Regions from separate parts of the Heyndrickxia acidicola genome, predicted to be linked through region 2. Evidence: riboswitches for the same ligand, from Rfam matches in the RefSeq annotation. Region 2 holds a riboswitch; each other region holds the start of a gene.
The links. A riboswitch is a leader RNA that binds a small molecule or an ion and turns the genes downstream of it on or off. The one in region 2 is predicted to bind S-adenosylmethionine.

Region 1 (6,139 bases), 2.6 Mb from region 2:
GATTTAAAAATAGTCCATCAACAATCTCAAGTGCTGATTTTTGGATATATTCGTGAGCACGATGTACGGGATTCCTTGTTTGAAATCCTACAACCGTTTTCCATCCCTTTTCTGCAAATTTGGCCCTTGTTTCTTTGGGATCAAGAAAAAATTCATTGCTATGGTCCCTCTCAGGACGCCTTACAAGCTTCACTTCGCCGCCTGCATAATATTCATGCCTGCTGAATAGTTTTCTTACGCCTGGATGGGCTATATCTGAAGTTAAATAAACGTTGGCTGCCTCTTTTTCTTTATCCGGTTTATACACCTCATTTATTTCGATATAGCCATAGATAATTCCATCCTTTTTCAAAACAGCGGTATCACCCGGCTTTAAAGCCCTGGCTTTTCCTTCTGCAACAGGAAGGGTGACAGGAATACTCCAAGCAAGCCCTGATGCTAAGTGCATCGACTCAACTACAGCCTCGTAGTCATCCTTGTTCATAAATCCCTTTAATGGGCTGTAGGCTCCATTTGAAATTAGCTCCAAGTCACTTAAAGCCATTGAATCAAGCTCAATGTCATGCTGTGCGAATGGACTGTAGCTTTCCTCTGCAATCTGGTTAACTAATTTTCCGCCATGTGGTTTGATAAATGTCATTTATAATGCCTCCCTTTTTTTCATATCGCTTTTCAATTGCTTTGAACCGGTTTTTGCAAGGCTTGCTGTGAATAGAGTAGCCAGGATAACGGATAGGACAACAACTGTTGTATAAAAATTATGCCGTAAACAAAGCTGTATCAGAAAATATGCAGTAACCATCGATAATACTGGAGATACGACCCAGATTCTTACAATTAAAAACACAATGGGCTGCTTCCAAATCTCCTTTCCATTTTTAGCAGCACTTACTCCTGCTATAGCTGATGTGGTGACCTGTGTAATCGGAATAGGCAAACCATAGAGTGAAGCAAATGTGACCATAATGCCTGAAACACCTGAAATGGCAATTCCATTAGGGACTGATATCTTGACAATTTTTTTGGCGCTGGTTTCAATCACACGACCTCCAAGAGATAATACTCCTAAGACCATAAAGATGGCTCCTGTAAAAATCCCTGTTTTAATCGGTACAAGGCCTGCCCCAACTAAAGGACCAATCGCATTTCCGACATTATTCATTCCTGCTGCATATGCTTCAAGGCTCCCAGCCAGTATTAAAAGAATAGAACCAGCTCTTCTCCACTTTGGATTGACTTCCTTTGGGATATTTATAAACCTCCCGCCTTTTACAAGTAAGTATGTGACAAGCATTGCTGAAACAGGTACTGCAATCCAGAAAAAAACAATCGTCAATAGCTTTTCTGCGTGAAGAGATTGAAACGCCAGTCCCGCACCCACAATTGCCCCTACTGTTACTTCACTGGTTGACAGAGGGATACTTAACAGGTTTGCGATAAATAGGGTTCCAGCTGAAGAAATTAAGATGATTAAAACAACTTCCGGTGTAATAACTTTCTCCGGAATGATAGACTTGCTCAGCGTTTTTACAACCGCACCGCTGCCAAAAATCGCTCCCGCAAACAGTGCAAGAGAACATACAAGCAGAGCAATCATCTTCCGCTTAATCACCCCAGAACCATAGGATACACTCATAGAGGCTGCAGAGCCGCTTGCTCCAATGTTATAAGCAAAGAAGTAAGCCATCACGAAAGACAATATCACCACAAGCATTTTATTGTCCCTCAATAGGTGCTGTATGTAAGCCGCATTCCGTTTTGCCAATCCCAGCCCATCTTCCTTCACGGGTATTTTCACCGGAACTCACTGCACGAGTGCATGGAAAACAGCCGATACTTGGATAGCCGTTATCATGCAATTCATTGTAAGGCAAGTTGTTTTCTCGGATATATTTCCATACATCACCCCATGACCAATGAATCAAAGGACATACCTTGATAGAGTGAAAACGTTCATCCTTATTTACAAAATTCGTTTTGCCTCTGCTAACGGATTGATCTCTTCTTAGTCCCGAAATCCAAGCGGCAGCGCCCTGCAGGGTTTCTTCCAACGGTTTAATCTTACGAATGTTACAGCATTGATCAGGATCCCTAAGCCATAAAGCAGAACCATACTGCTGGGCTTGCTGATCGAGAGTCAAATGAGGTTTTTTTAACTGGATATTGAGCTCTGGGTACTTTCCTTTCACCTTTTCAATTAGGGCATAGGTTTCTGAAAAATGTACATCTGTATCCAGGAATACAATTTTGGCATCTTTCTTTACCTTTGAAATAAGATCAATCAGAACCATCCCTTCAGCACCAAAACTGCATGAATAAATAATGGATTCACCAAATTCCTTATAAGCCCAGTTTAAAACCCTTAAGGCTCCTTTTGTAGCATCTGTCGGTTCCAACTCTTGGAAGGGGTCTTCAAGAAACCTGTCATAAGTTAACGCTTGTTCATTTCTCAATGCATTTTAACCTCTCTTTCATATTTGTTTACTAGGATTTTGATAAATAAAAACGTCTTCTCACCCAACAGTAAGAAGACGTCATCCACATTTTAACAGTGATTTTCATCCGCTTATCTCTCAGGAAAACCTGTAGGAATTGGCACAGTTTTCAACAAGAATCTGTTGCCGAGGTTTCGCAGGGCCTATCCCTCCACCTCTCTAGATAAGGTATATATTTTATTCAACTTGTTGATATTTTATATCCTTCTGTCAATTCAGTCAATAATAAATTTGTATTATCTTCATTTTTGCCTAATTCAGTTAATTATACGTTTATAAGAATAAATAAATGCAGCACAATAAATTTATTTCCATGCTTACTCGTTACTAGTCCAAGTCGTTATCTACCACCAGCTTTTAACCTAAAAGACTGAACTTTTATCGTTCAGTCTTTTGCTGTGTATTGCTAGATAATGAATGGTTTGACTTTTCACCTTGATGACCAAGCCTTTCAACTTCCTCCAAATCATCCATGAAGTGCCCTTCCTGAGTTGGATTCCATAAACTGTTTAAACTTTCCTGCCTTATCTTTCGTTTGTTTTTACCCACGATGGATCCCCCCTTTCTTGTCCTATGTTTTGCTTTATGGTTTATCCTTAAACTCTCGAACCTCCCATTACCCTCTAAAATCTTGGGAAAAGGGATTCGATTTATATATTTTTATTCATGTACTAAATTCAAAAAAGCAGCTGCCAGTGCAGCTGCTTTAACTTATTTTTTTGTAGTCGAATGTGGCGAATTGTTTTTATTAGGAACTATTGTTTTTTTAGAATTTATTTGTCCTGGCACAGGATTTATCCTTTGATCAGAAGTGTAATCATAATCTTCCCGGTTTATCGGAGTGAATCCCGGCGGCGTATAAAAACGAAGCAAGTCATCGTTTACAACTTTATCAGACATATTAAGCTTTGTTTTGATAATGTTGTCATTTTTCAAACATTGATTCGGATCCACACTGGCTCCGGTCGAATTACTATAGCAAATTCCTTTTACCTGTGTATAATTCGGTGAAACATAGTCACCATTCCTAAAAGGTACAACCTGGTCATGATCTTTTGATAATAAATCGGAGCCAAAGTCGATGTAATTCTTCGTATCTATTCCAAGTAAATGTAAGATTGTAGAACGTACGTCCACTTCTCCGCCATAGGTATGTTCAATTTTTCCCTTTACTCCAGGAACATGAATGAATAATGGTACACGCTGGAGCTGTGCACTATCAAAAGGACTAATGGTTTTCTTGCCCAATACCTTTGCCAAAGCAGCATCATGGCTGTCAGATAAACCATAATGGTCACCATACATGACAATGACGGTATGGTCATACAAGCCTGATTGCTTTAAATACGTAAAGAATTGTTCCAAAGACTGATCCATATAGTTGGCAGTTTTGAAATAATTATCAACAATTGAATCACCTGTATTGGCAGAAGGGAAAGATGATTTATCCCTTAATTCAAACGGAAAATGATTCGAAAGTGTAATGAATTTTGTATAGAATGGCTGAGGGAAGTTTTTTAAATAAGGCATAGCCTCTTTGAAGAATGGCTTATCTTCCATGCCATAATTAATCGTATTTTTTGTGCTCATATCAAAGTAGCTTGCATCAAAGAAACGGTCGTATCCAAGCGATTTGTACATTTCATCCCGATTCCAGAATGTTTTATAATTCCCATGAAATACAGCAGAGGAATATCCCTTTGTATTGAGTATGGCAGGAGTCGCCTGGTACGTATTCATCGCTTTCAAAGTGAAAACAGCACCGTTTGATAATGGAAACAAGCCATTTTCCATCATGAATTCAGCATCAGATGTTTTACCCTGTCCGGTCTGATGGAAAAAGTTATCAAAATAAAATGTATTTGGGTCATGAGTCAATTTATTTAAAAAAGGAGTTACCTCTTGTCCCCCTATTTTTTGGTTTATCACAAAGTTTTGAAAGGATTCCATTGATACAAAAATCACATTCATTCCTTTTGCTTTTCCGAACAATTTGGGATTTGGATCGGTCTTATTTGCTTTCAAATAATTTTGCACATCTACAATATCGCTGCTGTCCGCAAAAGCCCTTTGAGCGGACGTCATTGTCGTCTGAGCAGCATCATAAATTGTATAGTTGTACAGCCCTAGATACTTTACAATGTAGTTACGGTCAAACGTTCTTGATAAAAGCTCTGGACGATTAATTTCGGCAATGCCTAAATTAACGATAAAAATAGAAATAGCTGCAGCAAAAACTCCAGTAATCATACGACGATTCAGTTTCCCAGTATAATTTTCAACTTTTTTAAATATCAATAAAACCAAAAGGATAATGGTATCTAAAAAGTATAATATGTCGTATGGTTTCATTAATGCTACTGCACTGCCGCCAACATCTCCATAGTTCTTGGATTGTGCAAGAACCGGCAATGTAATAAAATCGTTAAAAAAACGATAATAACATACATTTGCGTAAAGAATAATGGATAAAAATAAATTAATGACTATAATAGCAACCGTACGCTTTCTCCCTTTAAATAGAAGCGCAATCCCCAGAAAGAATAATGCCGAGCTGATTGGATTTACGAATAAGAGAAAAGTCTGTACAATATCCGTAATGCCAAGATTAAATTCTGCCAAATAGACGGCATAGGTCTTTAGCCAAAACAGTATAACTGCTAAAAAGAAGAACGACAGCTTCTTATTTAGCAAACTTTGAATCTTAAAAAAAATGTCTTTCATAGTACTGCCTCCTATTCGTCATAAAAGACGCTAAGGTTTCAAGTTGTTCGCTTCTAGTTATAAATAAATTCGAAGATCTGATACATACTGAACCATTTTAATACTTTACGGTGAAAAATCAAGTTTCACACGAAAGACTCAGGTTGTCAACCCGTCCTTGCATAATATGTATATTCCTGCCTGCTATGTATCTCCTCAAGATAACTCCAAGCGACTATCCTTATCTCCCCGAACAGGTTTTAGCTTTAAACCATTATATCCATAAAACAGAAGAAATATAATTTTATGTTTCCACATATCCTAATTATAATACGATTAAATACGATTAAGAAAAAAATATAAATCGGACAGTCCAGAAATGTTTACCAGTTAGAGAACCTATTTAATATTACCATAGATCCATTAAAACTTGTTTAAATTATGCACAAAAAAGCTGCCTTTTTAAAGGGCAGCTTTACATCAAATAATTAAAGTTTTACTACATTGTCCGCTTGAGGTCCGCGTTGGCCTTCAACAATATTAAATTCCACGCGTTGGCCTTCTTCAAGTGTTTTGTACCCTTCTCCAGTAATGGAGCTATAGTGTACAAACACATCATTTCCACCTTCGACTTCAATAAAGCCAAAGCCTTTTTCGCTGTTAAACCATTTAACTGTACCTTGAGTCATGAATAGACAACCTCCAAAAATTTTTTAATATGGAACTAATATCTACTGAGTAAATAAAAATTCACATATTATAGAGAGCATCCACATAGGAGTAGAGACTCTTTATAATATGTGAACGATTCCTCCTTTTCCTGTCACTCAGGAAGAAATAAATATAGTAGATTGCATAACTCATTTTTTCATTTATCAAGTTATTGCAAACGCTTTATATTGCTTTATCTGTATTTTAATTAAATTAAGGAAAAAAATCAA
Region 2 (6,139 bases):
CCTCTTTCATGATAGGTAACAGCCACCCACCCGTCCTCCCAAATAGCACGATGCCCAAGCATTTCAAAATACTGTGTTTTTCTCTTTGATGGAGCATACGGATCGGTAAATGTATTCAGCATACTCACACCATGAAGCGGCAATTGTTTCACACCTTTAAAAACTTTTGGGGCATCAATGTTCAGGAGGTCCAGAATGGTAGGTGTAATATCTATAGCATGATAAAATTGGGAACGAATCTCTCCGGGATCTGAAATATGCTGAGGGCATTGGATGATGAGGGGGACATGGGTACCACCAAAAAATGTATTTTGCTTATAATATTTAAATGGTGTATTGCAGGACTGAGCCCATCCTTTTGGATAATTGGCGTTTGAATACGGTCCTCCTATTTCATCTATATGCTCAAACATTTCATCTACATTTTCCTCAATCCCATTGAAGTAGGCGGCATCATTTATAGAACCATTCCAGCCTCCTTCCTGGCTTCCTCCATTATCAGACAGTAAAACAATAATGGTATTCTCCAGCTTGTTTTTTGATTTCAGGAAATCAAGGACTCTCCCAATTTGCTGATCTGTATGAGTTAGAAAGCCGGCATACGTCTGTTGAAATTTTATAAATAAGTCCTTTTCTTTTGTTGTCAGTTCGTCCCATGCCTTAATTCCAGGATTTCGTTCGACCAGCTTTGTATCTGGAGGGACAATCCCCATTTCTTTTTGCCGATTAAAGCGCTCTTTTCTGATTTGGTCCCATCCAATATCATATACACCCTTATATTTTTCTATATAATCTTTTGGAACCTGATGCGGCTCATGCTGTGCGCCGAATGCCAAGTATAGAAAGAATGGCCGGTCCGGAGTAACCGATATATGATCAGTTAAAAATTCCAGCGACCTATTAACCAGATCCTCCGATAAATGGTAATGGGGCATTCCGGGTTTCTGTACACGATGATTATCATAAATCAAATCCGGTTCATACTGATCGGTCTTGGCTAAGAGAAATCCATAACACCGATCAAACCCCTTTGAAAGCGGCCAATTAGTAAAAGGGCCGCTTGAAGCAGCTTCATGGCCTGGAACCAGATGCCATTTTCCAACCATAAAAGTAGCCATTTCATTCATCTTTAATATTTCAGCCAATGTAGCAGCAGAATCAGATATCCTCCCTCGTTTATTAGGATACTCCGGCCCCCAATCTACGTCCGCAATCATTCCCATCCCCACCGAGTGGCAGTTGCGTCCAGTTAACAGACACGCACGCGTCGGTGAACACAATGGGGTTACATTGAAATTGTTGTACCTCAGGCCGCTTCTTGCCAGCGAATTAATATGAGGCGTTTCAATTTCTGAACCATAGCATCCTAAAGCAGAGTAGCCTACATCATCCAAAACGATATAGATAACATTAAGATCGGACCTCTCTTCGGAACCTCTCTTTGTTTCCAATGCCATCTTTCCTTTCATGCTGTCCATTGCACAAGGATTTTTAGATAAACGATTTATATTCATTAAGTACTTTATTAAAAAGAACCCCATATTATGAAAAAACACTGCTGAAAGTTTTTTACCTTTAGCAGTGTTTATTTTGCCTTTTTATTTTTCTTGGGATACTTAGATTACCACAAAGGATAGCTGCTCTTTTAGCTCAATTCCTATGAAGCATCTGCTCGATTAAGTAGTTAAGATTCCGCCATCTGAATAGAATGGGGAGCTCTCCACTTTTTTGAAAGCTCATAAATATGCTGAGGAGTTGTTCTGCAGCATCCTCCTATTAATCGTGCACCTGCACGGTACCATTCATCTGAATCTACATCAAATCCATTACATAGTTCCTGGCCATGCCATGTTTTTGTTTCTGGATTGTAGGTTTCTCCTGAATTAGGATAAATGAGAATGAGTTTATTTGTGTTTGCCTTCAGCTCAAGAATGGCATCTGCCACAATGGAGATAGGAGCACAATTGACGCCTATAGCAGCAATTTGCTCATTTTCCTCAAATACCTTTGCACATTCCTCCAGCCTCGTGCCATCACTAATTTCCCCCTCATTTTTTAATGAAAATGAAAGCCAGGCATAGGTTTCTGGAAATTCCGCCAACAAGGCTCCTAATACCTTTGCTTCCTTTAAAGAAGGTATGGTTTCGAATGCTAGAATATCTGGACCTGCTTCTACTAATGCGGACAATCTTGAACGATGAAACTCTTTTAATCTATCATCTGATACTCCGTAGTTGCCAACATACTCTGAGCCGTCTGCAAGGTAAGCCCCATATGGTCCAACTGACGCCGCAACAAGAGGCTTAGGCCTGTTCGTTTCCGTATTTCCCTTCCAAAAATCATCTCTGGCCCTTTTCGCTATCAATACCGACTGTTTAATTAATTCCAATGCTTCCTTTTCCTCTATTCCCCGCTTGGAAAATCCATCAACAGAAGCCTGATAGCTTGCTGTAATGGCACAGTCTGCCCCAGCCTGGAAGTAGTCAGAATGAACCTGATAAATTAGATCCGGATTTTCTAGCAGTACGCGTGCTGACCAAAGCGGATCATCTAAATTGCATCCAAGGGACTCCAGTTCAGTAGCCAATGCCCCGTCAAGAAGCATAACAGAATGTTTAGATAAAATAGCCTCAATTGGGTTGATTTTGTTGGACATAGCTTTCTCCTCTTTTCTTCATATTTTGTGTCACATAATAACTTCCGTAGCAAAACAATATAAAGGGAATGCCGCAATATAAGGCGATTCGTTGTGTCGAATCAAATGCAATGCCAATGCAGGATGACAGGCACAGGATAAATGAAGCGATAGGTATAAGCGGGTATAGCGGCGTACAATAGACCAGATCCTTTATCGAATGGCCTTCCTTCAAATATTTCCTGCGAAATAAAAACTGTGAAGCACTAATGCTCATCCAGACAACAACAACTGCCAAGCCTGATATAGACACAAGCACGATATACACAGTATCCGGTGCAACAACACTTGAGAGTAAAGCCAATGCCCCTCCCAGCATGCTGAAAATGACGGCATTGATCGGGACACCACGATTTGTTATTTTTGCAAAAACAGGTGAGATCGTGTTTTTATTAGCAAGAGACCATAACATTCTGGAGGAAGCATATAAACCGGAATTCGCGGCAGATAAAATAGCCATTAGGATGACAAAGTTCATAATGTCTGCAGAATAAGGCACTCCTATTCTGTCCAGAACGGCAACAAAGGGGCTTTTTAAAACTCCTGCATCTGAAAAAGGCAGTAACGCAGACAGAATCACGATTGTGCCGACAAAAAAGATGATTAATCTCCATAAGGTAGTACGTATGGCCTTCGGTATTGTTTTTTCCGGATCTGCCGTTTCCCCGGCTGCAATTCCAATGAGTTCCGTTCCTGAAAAAGCAAAATTAACGGCAAGCATGGTCATGACAATAGCAAGGGCCCCATGCGGAAACATGCCGTCCTGTTTAAAATTAGACAAGAAAGGAGCTGATTGGGAATGAGCCATTGGAAGAATGCCAGTCATTGCTGCTGCTCCAATGATAATAAAAAGCAAAATGGCTATGACCTTTATAGATGAAAACCAGAACTCAGACTCAGCAAAAATCTTAACTGTTACTATATTTAAAACAAAGATTAAAATGGCAAAAAGAGCGCTCCATATCCACACATTGATGGATGGAAACCACCTTTGCATCAGTAAACCAGCTGCTGTAAACTCAGATCCCAAAGCAACGGTCCATGTCAGCCAATACAACCAGGCTACTGTGTACCCTGTACCCGGTCCAATGTATTTTTCTGCATAGCTATGAAATGCACCCGTTTCTGGCATGTGAACAGAAAGCTCTCCTAAACATAGCATGACTAGATAAACGACTAGCGCTCCAATTAAATAGGAGAGTATGGTTCCAAATGGACCTGCTTGCTGAATGGTATACCCAGTACTTAAGAATAGTCCCGTTCCAATCACCCCACCAAGCGACAGCATAACTAGATGGCGGGCTGTCATTTTACGCTGAAAATCCTGCTTTTGATTTTTCTCCATCTCTACTCTCCTTTACTATCCAGAAAAAGCAAAAACGCACTCTATTAAAGAGTGCGCTGCTGACAAATAAAAACGTACGCTCTTATCTATCAGGATCATCACCCCGCTGGAATTAGCACAGTGTCTTTGGCTAAAGACCTGTTGCTGAGGCTTCATAGGGCCAGTCCCTCCACCTCTCTGGATAAGAAATATTTTTTTATAACTTTATCAACCTACTTATAAATTGTCAAGAGAATTCAGTTTATTTTAAGGCTGTTTTCGCATAGATTGTTGCTTTACGTATAAAGAATCTTTTCGTATGTGGCCTACCTTCGTGGCATCTTTTCGTCAGTTATTTAAAGTTTTAATACAGAATCTCGATTTTAATCATTTTTCGTGTCAGATAGCAACAAAGTTTACGAAAAGAGCCTATTTAAAAAAGAAGTTGACTACAAATGTTTAATTAAATTACTCTTAAATTTGGCTATCCCTAGGCTATTTGGCTTTAATTTTAGAGAATTATTTATAAAGTATTACAATAGATTTACCGTTATATATTATAATAGACTTAGAATTTGAAGAATTTGTAAAGGATGTGAAATATGATTTATAAAACTCGCAATGAATCTACTGAATTAGTAATTTTAGAATCCTTAAACACTCGAATGAATCTATCAGTTAAAGACAAGCAGCATTATTCCAATCTGAAAAAGGGCTATGAAGGAGAGGTATTATTTGATTCTTTGACGGAAAATCTTGAATGTGAATGCTTTATCTTAAATGATTTGCTGCTCAAACTAAATAACACCCTGTTCCAAATAGACTCGCTTATTATTACTTCAGAAACTATCTATCTGTTTGAAGTAAAGAACTTCGAAGGAGATTTTTATTTTGAATCCGATAGATTTTACAAGAAGCCCCAAACCGAGATGAGTAATCCCCTTCTCCAATTAAGCAAAGGAGAATCACTGTTACGTCAGTTACTTCAAAACCTTGGAATTAATATTCCTATTAATGCATCTGTTGTGTTTATTAACCCCGCATTCACTTTATACCAAGCACCTCTCAATAAACCATTTATTCTTCCTACTCAGCTTAATAGCTATTTTAAAAAGCTAAATACACTACCTTCAAAGTTATATAAAAAACATGAGATACTAGCTGAAAAATTACTTTCACTGCATATAAATGACTCTCCTTTTAAAACTTTACCATTGTATAATTATGATGATTTACAAAAGGGAATCACTTGCGATAAGTGCTCCTCATTTTCAATTTCTATTGAGGGAAGGAATTGTGTTTGTAATGATTGTGGACATCAAGAATTGGTTACAGCTGCCGTCATTCGAAGTGTAGAAGAATTTAAACTTCTTTTTCCTAATGAAAAAATTACAACCAATATTGTTCACGAGTGGTGCAAGGCAGTGACATCGAAAAAGAGGATAAGAATGATTTTAGGAAAAAATCTTGAAATAAGCGGAATTCATCAATGGGCTTTTTACGAATAAATCTTTTATAATGAGTTGTGTCCTTCATTTCCTTTATGAAGGACCTTTCACTTTCTTTTTTTCCAGGTTTTGGCCTTCATCAACCTTATGAACGACTTTTCAGCTTCTCTTTTTCCTCGTTTTGGCCTTCATCGACCTTATGAAGGACTTTTCAGCTTCCCTGTTTCCTCGTTTTAGCCTTCATCATCCTTATGAAGGACTTTTCACCTTCTCTTTTTCCACGTTTTGGCCTTCATCATCCTTATGAAGGACTTTTCAGCTTCCCTGTTTCCTCGTTTTTGCCTTCATCATCCTTATGAAGGACTTTTCAGCTTCCCTGTTTCCTCGTTTTAGCCTTCATCATCCTTATGAAGGACTCTCCCCTTTCTCTTTTTCTACGTTGCCAATCTCCTAACGAAAACATCATTCTGTACTGCCTGCACACGGCAAACCGGCATCAAATCTCAACAAACAAAAAGCTAACACCCCACCTGGGGTGTTAGCTTTAATGTTACAGAAAGAATTAACTTTGTGACTTATCTTTATCAATCCAAATATATTGAAGAGGATCTGGAACAACAGGACTAATATAGAAACCGTGTACCCAGGTTTGTGCAGCATAAGTAGTAACCG
Region 3 (6,139 bases), 1.4 Mb from region 2:
CTGTTAATCTTGCTTGTTAATTTCTTTGAGAGTGCATTTGGTACCAGAACGCTAAAGCATTCGCTATATTGGCAAAATCTATATTTTGAATGAGCTTCAGATCTTTATGTGGGTCAATGCCATGCTTCTTCAGCACATATTCTCCGACCATTTGAGGCATGCCCCCTTTACGCTGGCCGAGGAAGGTAGTGCCTTTTAATTGGTCCCAGGAGAAATTGTTTATTTTTTTTCTGGATACTAAAAAGGTGCCGTCAGTTTTGGTTAACTGAGCAAAATTGATAACCGGATCCTTTGTTCCTTGTTTATATACATAGATGGAGGTTTCAGATCCAACTAAAGCAATATCTGCTCCATTTGATAAAAGGGTGGTCATCGTTTTGTCTCCGCCCTGGGTGGTTTTTAAATCCACATCCAAGCCTTCTTTTTTGAAAAAACCTTTTGCGAGCGCTACATATTGCGGAGTATAAAAAATGGAGCGGGTAACCTCCGCTACTCTTACCTTTGTAGCAGCGTCATTGGCAGAACATGCTGATAAGGCAAAAATGAGAATGGCGGATGTCAAAAGTGCAAAACTAATTCTAAACAATTTTTTCATATGAGATCCTCCTTCGTTAACTGAGTTTTTGAGGGCGGGGTGAGGAAAATGTTCGGGCATCCCCTTGTGTAAAAACAAACTTTGCGAGCCATTGGGGATTCGCCTATCTTTTTCATATCGTATGAAAGTCCTGGGATTGTGTGAATGCCTATAAATGGAGTTTGGATACAAAGAATGGTTTTGATGAAGAAATAGCGGTATTAATAATTGAAGGCTGTTTTGAACTAGTGTTGGTATATGGATACTTACTGTCAGTTTTCAAAAAAAGTGTGCACACTTTTTTTATCTATACTTTGAGCACAAAAGAAGAGCCTAAACAATTGAATGATGATTTCTTCCATAAATAAGCAGATGAAAGGGGATTTTTATGCAAGGCTCGAGCGCAATGCTTGAAAAAAGGCGTTTTCCATCACCAAATCCACACGTTAGAATGTTTTTGGTAACATATATATCCGATGGGTTAAGGGTGAAGGGGCTGCTGGCAGAACCGGATGACGGCTCTGAGTATGATGGCTTTTTATATTTACGCGGCGGCATTAAAAATGTAGGAATGGTAAGGCCTGCGAGAATTGGCCAATTTGCCGCAGAGGGTTTTATTGTATTTGCTCCTTTTTACAGAGGGAACAGGGGAGGAGAGGGGAATGAGGATTTCGTGGGAGAGGACCGCCAAGATGCTTATGCGGCATTTGATCTCTTAAGGGAATATTCTCGAGTGATTTCCAACCGGATACATATATTTGGATTTTCAAGGGGAGGCGCAATGGCCCTCCATACGGCAATAGAACGGAGGGCTGCATCCGTGGTGACATGGGGAGGTGTTTCGGATATCGCATTAACCTATCTTGAAAGAAAGGATCTTCGCCGCATGATGAAAAGGGTTATCGGCGGAACACCTGCTAAATATCCGGAACGCTTTGAAGACCGTACACCTCTTTATCAAATAGACCGTTTAACAGCACCGGTATTAATCATTCATGGGTTACAAGATCAAAATGTTTCCTATGAACATGCCCGCAGGCTGGAAGAACGTTTATCGGCTCTTGATAAGCCAGTGGAAACCTGGAGCTTTCCCCAATACACACATTACTTCCCGCCCCATATTAACCGCCAAGTAGTGAGAGATTTGTGTTTATGGATGAAAAGCCAGGCCAATCCATGGTAAAATAGGATTATCAATCCTTACTTGGAGGTACATACAGATGGGTATGCCATTTGAATTAAATACAATGATTATTACAAAAGGAAAAGAACAAAGAATAAATGATAATACGTTTGTATTAGTAAAGAAAGGCTACAGGCTCTATCCTATAAATATTCCTACTGAGGTGCGCAGAAATATTGAAAACGAATCAAGCGGTACTGCCATCATAAAAAAAGTGGAATGGGAAGAAACCAAAACCAGTATTACATATGAGTTAATTTCCCTTAATTCAACGAATTGACCTTGCAGTGAAGGTATGATAACGAAAAAAAACCCGCCGATGGGCGGGTTTTTTGATCGAATAAGTATAAATTTTTTATTCAATAGGGTTTTAAACCAATGTAGTTGCTGTCTAGCTTCAACGCCTATCTGCTGGCGTATTTCTGCGTCTCCTCACTGCGATAAGTCAACATCTGCTCGAGAACGGCCTCGCTGCATTTCTTTTATCTCAGTCGAAGACTATGATATCGTACGCCGGTAAGGAAGGTGCTTTTGCTTTTCTTATAAAATCATCCTAAAGGAGCACCTAATTCAATAATATCTTTTGAAACGTGATCGAATTTCCGGAAGTTATCATTGAATTTCTGAACAAGCTCTCTTGCTTTGGCTTGATAGTCTTCCTGGCTTTCCCATGTTTTATTCGGCATTAAAACATCATCAGGCACACCCGGCACCTGAACAGGAATGTGCAAGCCAAATATCTCATCCTTTACAGTTTCCACATGATTTAGCTCGCCCTCTAAAGCAGCATGCACCATAGCACGAGTATAGCTCAGCTTCATTCTGCTTCCAACACCATACTCTCCGCCAGTCCAGCCTGTATTGACAAGGAACACCTGTACTCCATGCTCTTCAATTTTCTTCCCTAGCAATTCAGCATAGACAGTTGGCTCAAGAGGAAGGAACGGTGAGCCAAAGCATGCGGAAAAAGTTGCCTGAGGCGATGTGATTCCGCGTTCTGTCCCTGCAAGCTTGGATGTATAGCCGCTTAGAAAATGATACATTGCCTGCTCTTTTGTAAGCTTGCTGATAGGAGGCAGTACGCCGGATGCATCAGCAGTTAGAAAAATGATGGTGTTCGGGTGGCCGGCCACACTTGGATCAATAATGTTATCAATCGCTTGAAGTGGATAAGCAGCCCTCGTATTTTCCGTTAAGGATTGGTCTGAATAGTCTGGAACACGAGTATCCTGATGAACCACTACATTCTCGAGAACGGAGCCAAAGCGAATGGCATCATAGATTTGAGGTTCCTTTTCTCTGGATAAGTCAATGCATTTTGCGTAGCATCCGCCTTCTATATTAAAGACGCCATTTGGAGACCATCCATGCTCATCATCGCCAATCAGTTTCCGGTTTGGATCCGCAGATAATGTGGTCTTTCCTGTACCGGATAATCCGAAGAAAAGAGCTACATCTCCTTCCGGCCCCACGTTTGCTGAGCAGTGCATTGGCAAGGATCCTTTTTCCGGAAGAAGATAATTCATGATGGAGAAGATCCCCTTTTTCATTTCTCCAGCATACTCTGTCCCGCCAATCAGGATGATGCGGCGCTCAAAGGAGATAATGATAAAGGTTTCAGATTTTGTACCATCCACTTCTGGAACCGCTTTAAAGGTAGGGGCGGATAGGATAGTAAATTCCGCCTGATGGAAAGGAAGCTCTTCTTCCGTAGGGCGAATAAATAACTGATGGGCAAAAAGGTTATGCCATGCATACTCATTAATGACCTGAATAGGCAGTCTGTAGCTCCTGTCTGCACCGGCAAAGCCTTTAAAAACAAACACTTCTTCCTTATTTTGAAGAAAGCTGACCATTTTATGATAGAGACGATCAAATACTTCTGAGGAAATAGGCTGATTAACCGTTCCCCAATCTATTTTATCCTTTGTAGCGTCTTCCTCTACAATATATTTATCTTTGGGTGACCGGCCGGTGTATTTGCCTGTTTCTGCACAAACCGCACCGGTTGAGGTTAATATTGCTTCTTTTCTTGACAGGACCCTTTCAACTAATTGAGGTACAGATAGCTGCGTATATACATTAGGGCCATTTAATAATTCAGATATTTCATTTGAGATATCCAATGAATTCATCGATATTAACCTTCCTTTTTCTAGATATTTGTTTAATGATTGCTCTGCATGTAATTAGTATAACACATTTGAAATAATAATCTATACTATTTATTTGTTTTTTTATTTGTGCTATCGCAAAAAGGTATTTTGACTTATATAATTGGAAAACATTTTCAGGGTGGCTATTGAAATGAAAGCAATGAACGCTTATGGTAGGATTTGTTCTATTTTAATATGGGACTTTGTTGTTTTTTAGCTCATTCGTGTGAAACGTTGGTTTCACACGCCTTTCAGCTCTGCTGTAAAATGAGCTAAAAAACGAGCAGTTTTCAATTTAGAAATTTTAATAGAACCTATTATAAAGAACTTGGGACATATTATGAATATATTTCTTTTCATAAGGGACAAGGTAATAAGAAGGTTCCAAATAAAATTGTTTTTATCTTCTCTCATTTATTTATTGACACTCCATGTCAAATTGAGTATGATTTTACCTTGTACGGATACTCTTATCCCGAGCTGGTGGAGGGACTGACCCGATGAAACCCAGCAACCTGCCTCTAGGTACAGCCAATACATTCTTTTCTAAAGGATGCCAAAGCTTATCTAGGCAAAGGTGCTAACTGTTGCAAGGTTCAATCCTTGAACGATAAGAGTGAAAGGCGCGATTTTTGATCTAAACCTTTCCTCATTAGCTAAGCACAGGGAAAGGTTTTTATTTATGGAAAAAAGCGCATAACCTCTATTGGGCTGGATTTTTTTAAAGGGCTTTCGTAATAAGCGTTGTTGTTACATTTAAAACACAAGGCTGGGTTTGCAAACCTTTTTTAAGAGCAACTTAGTCATTGTACAAAAAGCAACAATCTATGCGAAAACCAGCATGATAAAAATCCGATGTTTATTTCATACTATTAGGGAAATGAGTACCGTGAACTAAATATAGAACTGATCCACAGGAGGTATTAGCCTGTGAATTCCATTCAAGGGAGGAAGAAAGATGTCAAACAAACGTCGCTTATTTACATCTGAATCAGTTACCGAAGGGCATCCTGATAAAATTTGTGACCAGATTTCCGATTCAATTTTAGATGCGATTCTTGAAAAGGATGCGAATGCTCGTGTAGCATGTGAAACTTCTGTTACAACAGGCCTTGTTCTTGTTGCCGGTGAAATTACAACAAGTACTTATGTGGATATTCCAAAAATTGTACGTGAAACAATTAAAGGAATTGGCTATACTCGTGCAAAATACGGCTTTGATGCTGAAACATGCGCAGTATTAACCTCTATTGATGAACAGTCTCCGGATATTGCGATGGGTGTCGACCAGGCACTTGAAGCACGTGAAGGACAAATGACTGAAGAGCAAATCGAAGCGATTGGTGCGGGTGACCAAGGTCTAATGTTTGGTTTTGCCTGCAACGAGACAGAGGAACTAATGCCTCTTCCAATTTCTCTTTCTCATAAGCTTGCACGCCGTATCGCTGAGGTTCGTAAAGAAGAAATTTTAACTTACCTTCGTCCAGATGCAAAAACACAGGTTACAGTAGAGTATGATGAAAACGATAAGCCTGTTCGTATTGATACCATTGTCATTTCTACACAGCATAACCCTGAAACTACTCTTGAACAAATTCAAAAGGATGTTAAAGAATTTGTTATCAATCCAGTTGTGCCTAGTGAGCTAATCGATGAAAATACAAAGTATTTCATTAATCCAACCGGCCGTTTTGTTATTGGCGGACCACAAGGAGATGCTGGTTTAACAGGACGTAAGATCATTGTTGACACTTACGGCGGATACGCTCGCCACGGAGGCGGTGCATTCTCCGGTAAAGATCCTACAAAGGTTGACCGTTCAGCTGCATACGCTGCAAGATACGTAGCGAAAAATATCGTTGCTGCCGGATTGGCTGAAAAATGTGAGGTTCAGCTTGCGTATGCAATTGGTGTGGCGCAGCCGGTATCCATTGCAGTTGATACATTTGGAACAGGTACTGTGTCAGAGGATGCATTAATTGATGCAGTTCGTTCAAGCTTCGACCTTCGCCCCGCAGGCATCATTAAAATGCTTGATCTTCGCCGTCCTATCTATAAGCAAACAGCTGCTTACGGACACTTTGGACGCACAGACGTAGACCTTCCTTGGGAACGTACAGATAAAGTAGATGCACTTCGTGAATTAACTAAGTAATAAAGGTAAAGGAGTTACAAGTCAAATTGTAACTCCTTTTTTCTATGGCTGGAATGGGGGATCGAACTAGA

Region 1: linked by a shared signal. The riboswitch ahead of A5N88_RS03390 (phosphoadenylyl-sulfate reductase) and the one ahead of mmuP (S-methylmethionine permease) in region 2 are both predicted to bind S-adenosylmethionine.
Region 3: linked by a shared signal. The riboswitch ahead of metK (methionine adenosyltransferase) and the one ahead of mmuP (S-methylmethionine permease) in region 2 are both predicted to bind S-adenosylmethionine.

The regions. Positions count from the first base shown of each region.
Region 1 is NZ_KV440953.1:714,335-720,473, reverse strand. Features, by position in the region: gene sat (sulfate adenylyltransferase) at 1-640, opposite strand, end outside; gene cysP (sulfate permease) at 641-1,765, opposite strand; gene A5N88_RS03390 (phosphoadenylyl-sulfate reductase) at 1,716-2,453, opposite strand; SAM riboswitch class I at 2,564-2,665, opposite strand; gene A5N88_RS24675 (hypothetical protein) at 2,874-3,044, opposite strand; gene ltaS (lipoteichoic acid synthase) at 3,207-5,219, opposite strand; gene A5N88_RS03380 (cold-shock protein) at 5,687-5,887, opposite strand.
Region 2 is NZ_KV440953.1:3,309,253-3,315,391, forward strand. Features, by position in the region: gene A5N88_RS15390 (arylsulfatase) at 1-1,451, opposite strand, end outside; gene mmuM (homocysteine S-methyltransferase) at 1,685-2,656, opposite strand; gene mmuP (S-methylmethionine permease) at 2,631-4,040, opposite strand; SAM riboswitch class I at 4,120-4,228, opposite strand; gene A5N88_RS15405 (nuclease-related domain-containing protein) at 4,622-5,527, shown strand; gene A5N88_RS15410 (ABC transporter substrate-binding protein) at 6,030-6,139, opposite strand, start outside.
Region 3 is NZ_KV440953.1:4,711,421-4,717,559, forward strand. Features, by position in the region: partial or broken gene A5N88_RS21965 (ABC transporter substrate-binding protein) at 50-595, opposite strand; gene A5N88_RS21970 (alpha/beta hydrolase family protein) at 963-1,757, shown strand; gene A5N88_RS21975 (DUF2584 domain-containing protein) at 1,795-2,037, shown strand; gene pckA (phosphoenolpyruvate carboxykinase (ATP)) at 2,306-3,892, opposite strand; SAM riboswitch class I at 4,381-4,530, shown strand; gene metK (methionine adenosyltransferase) at 4,872-6,068, shown strand.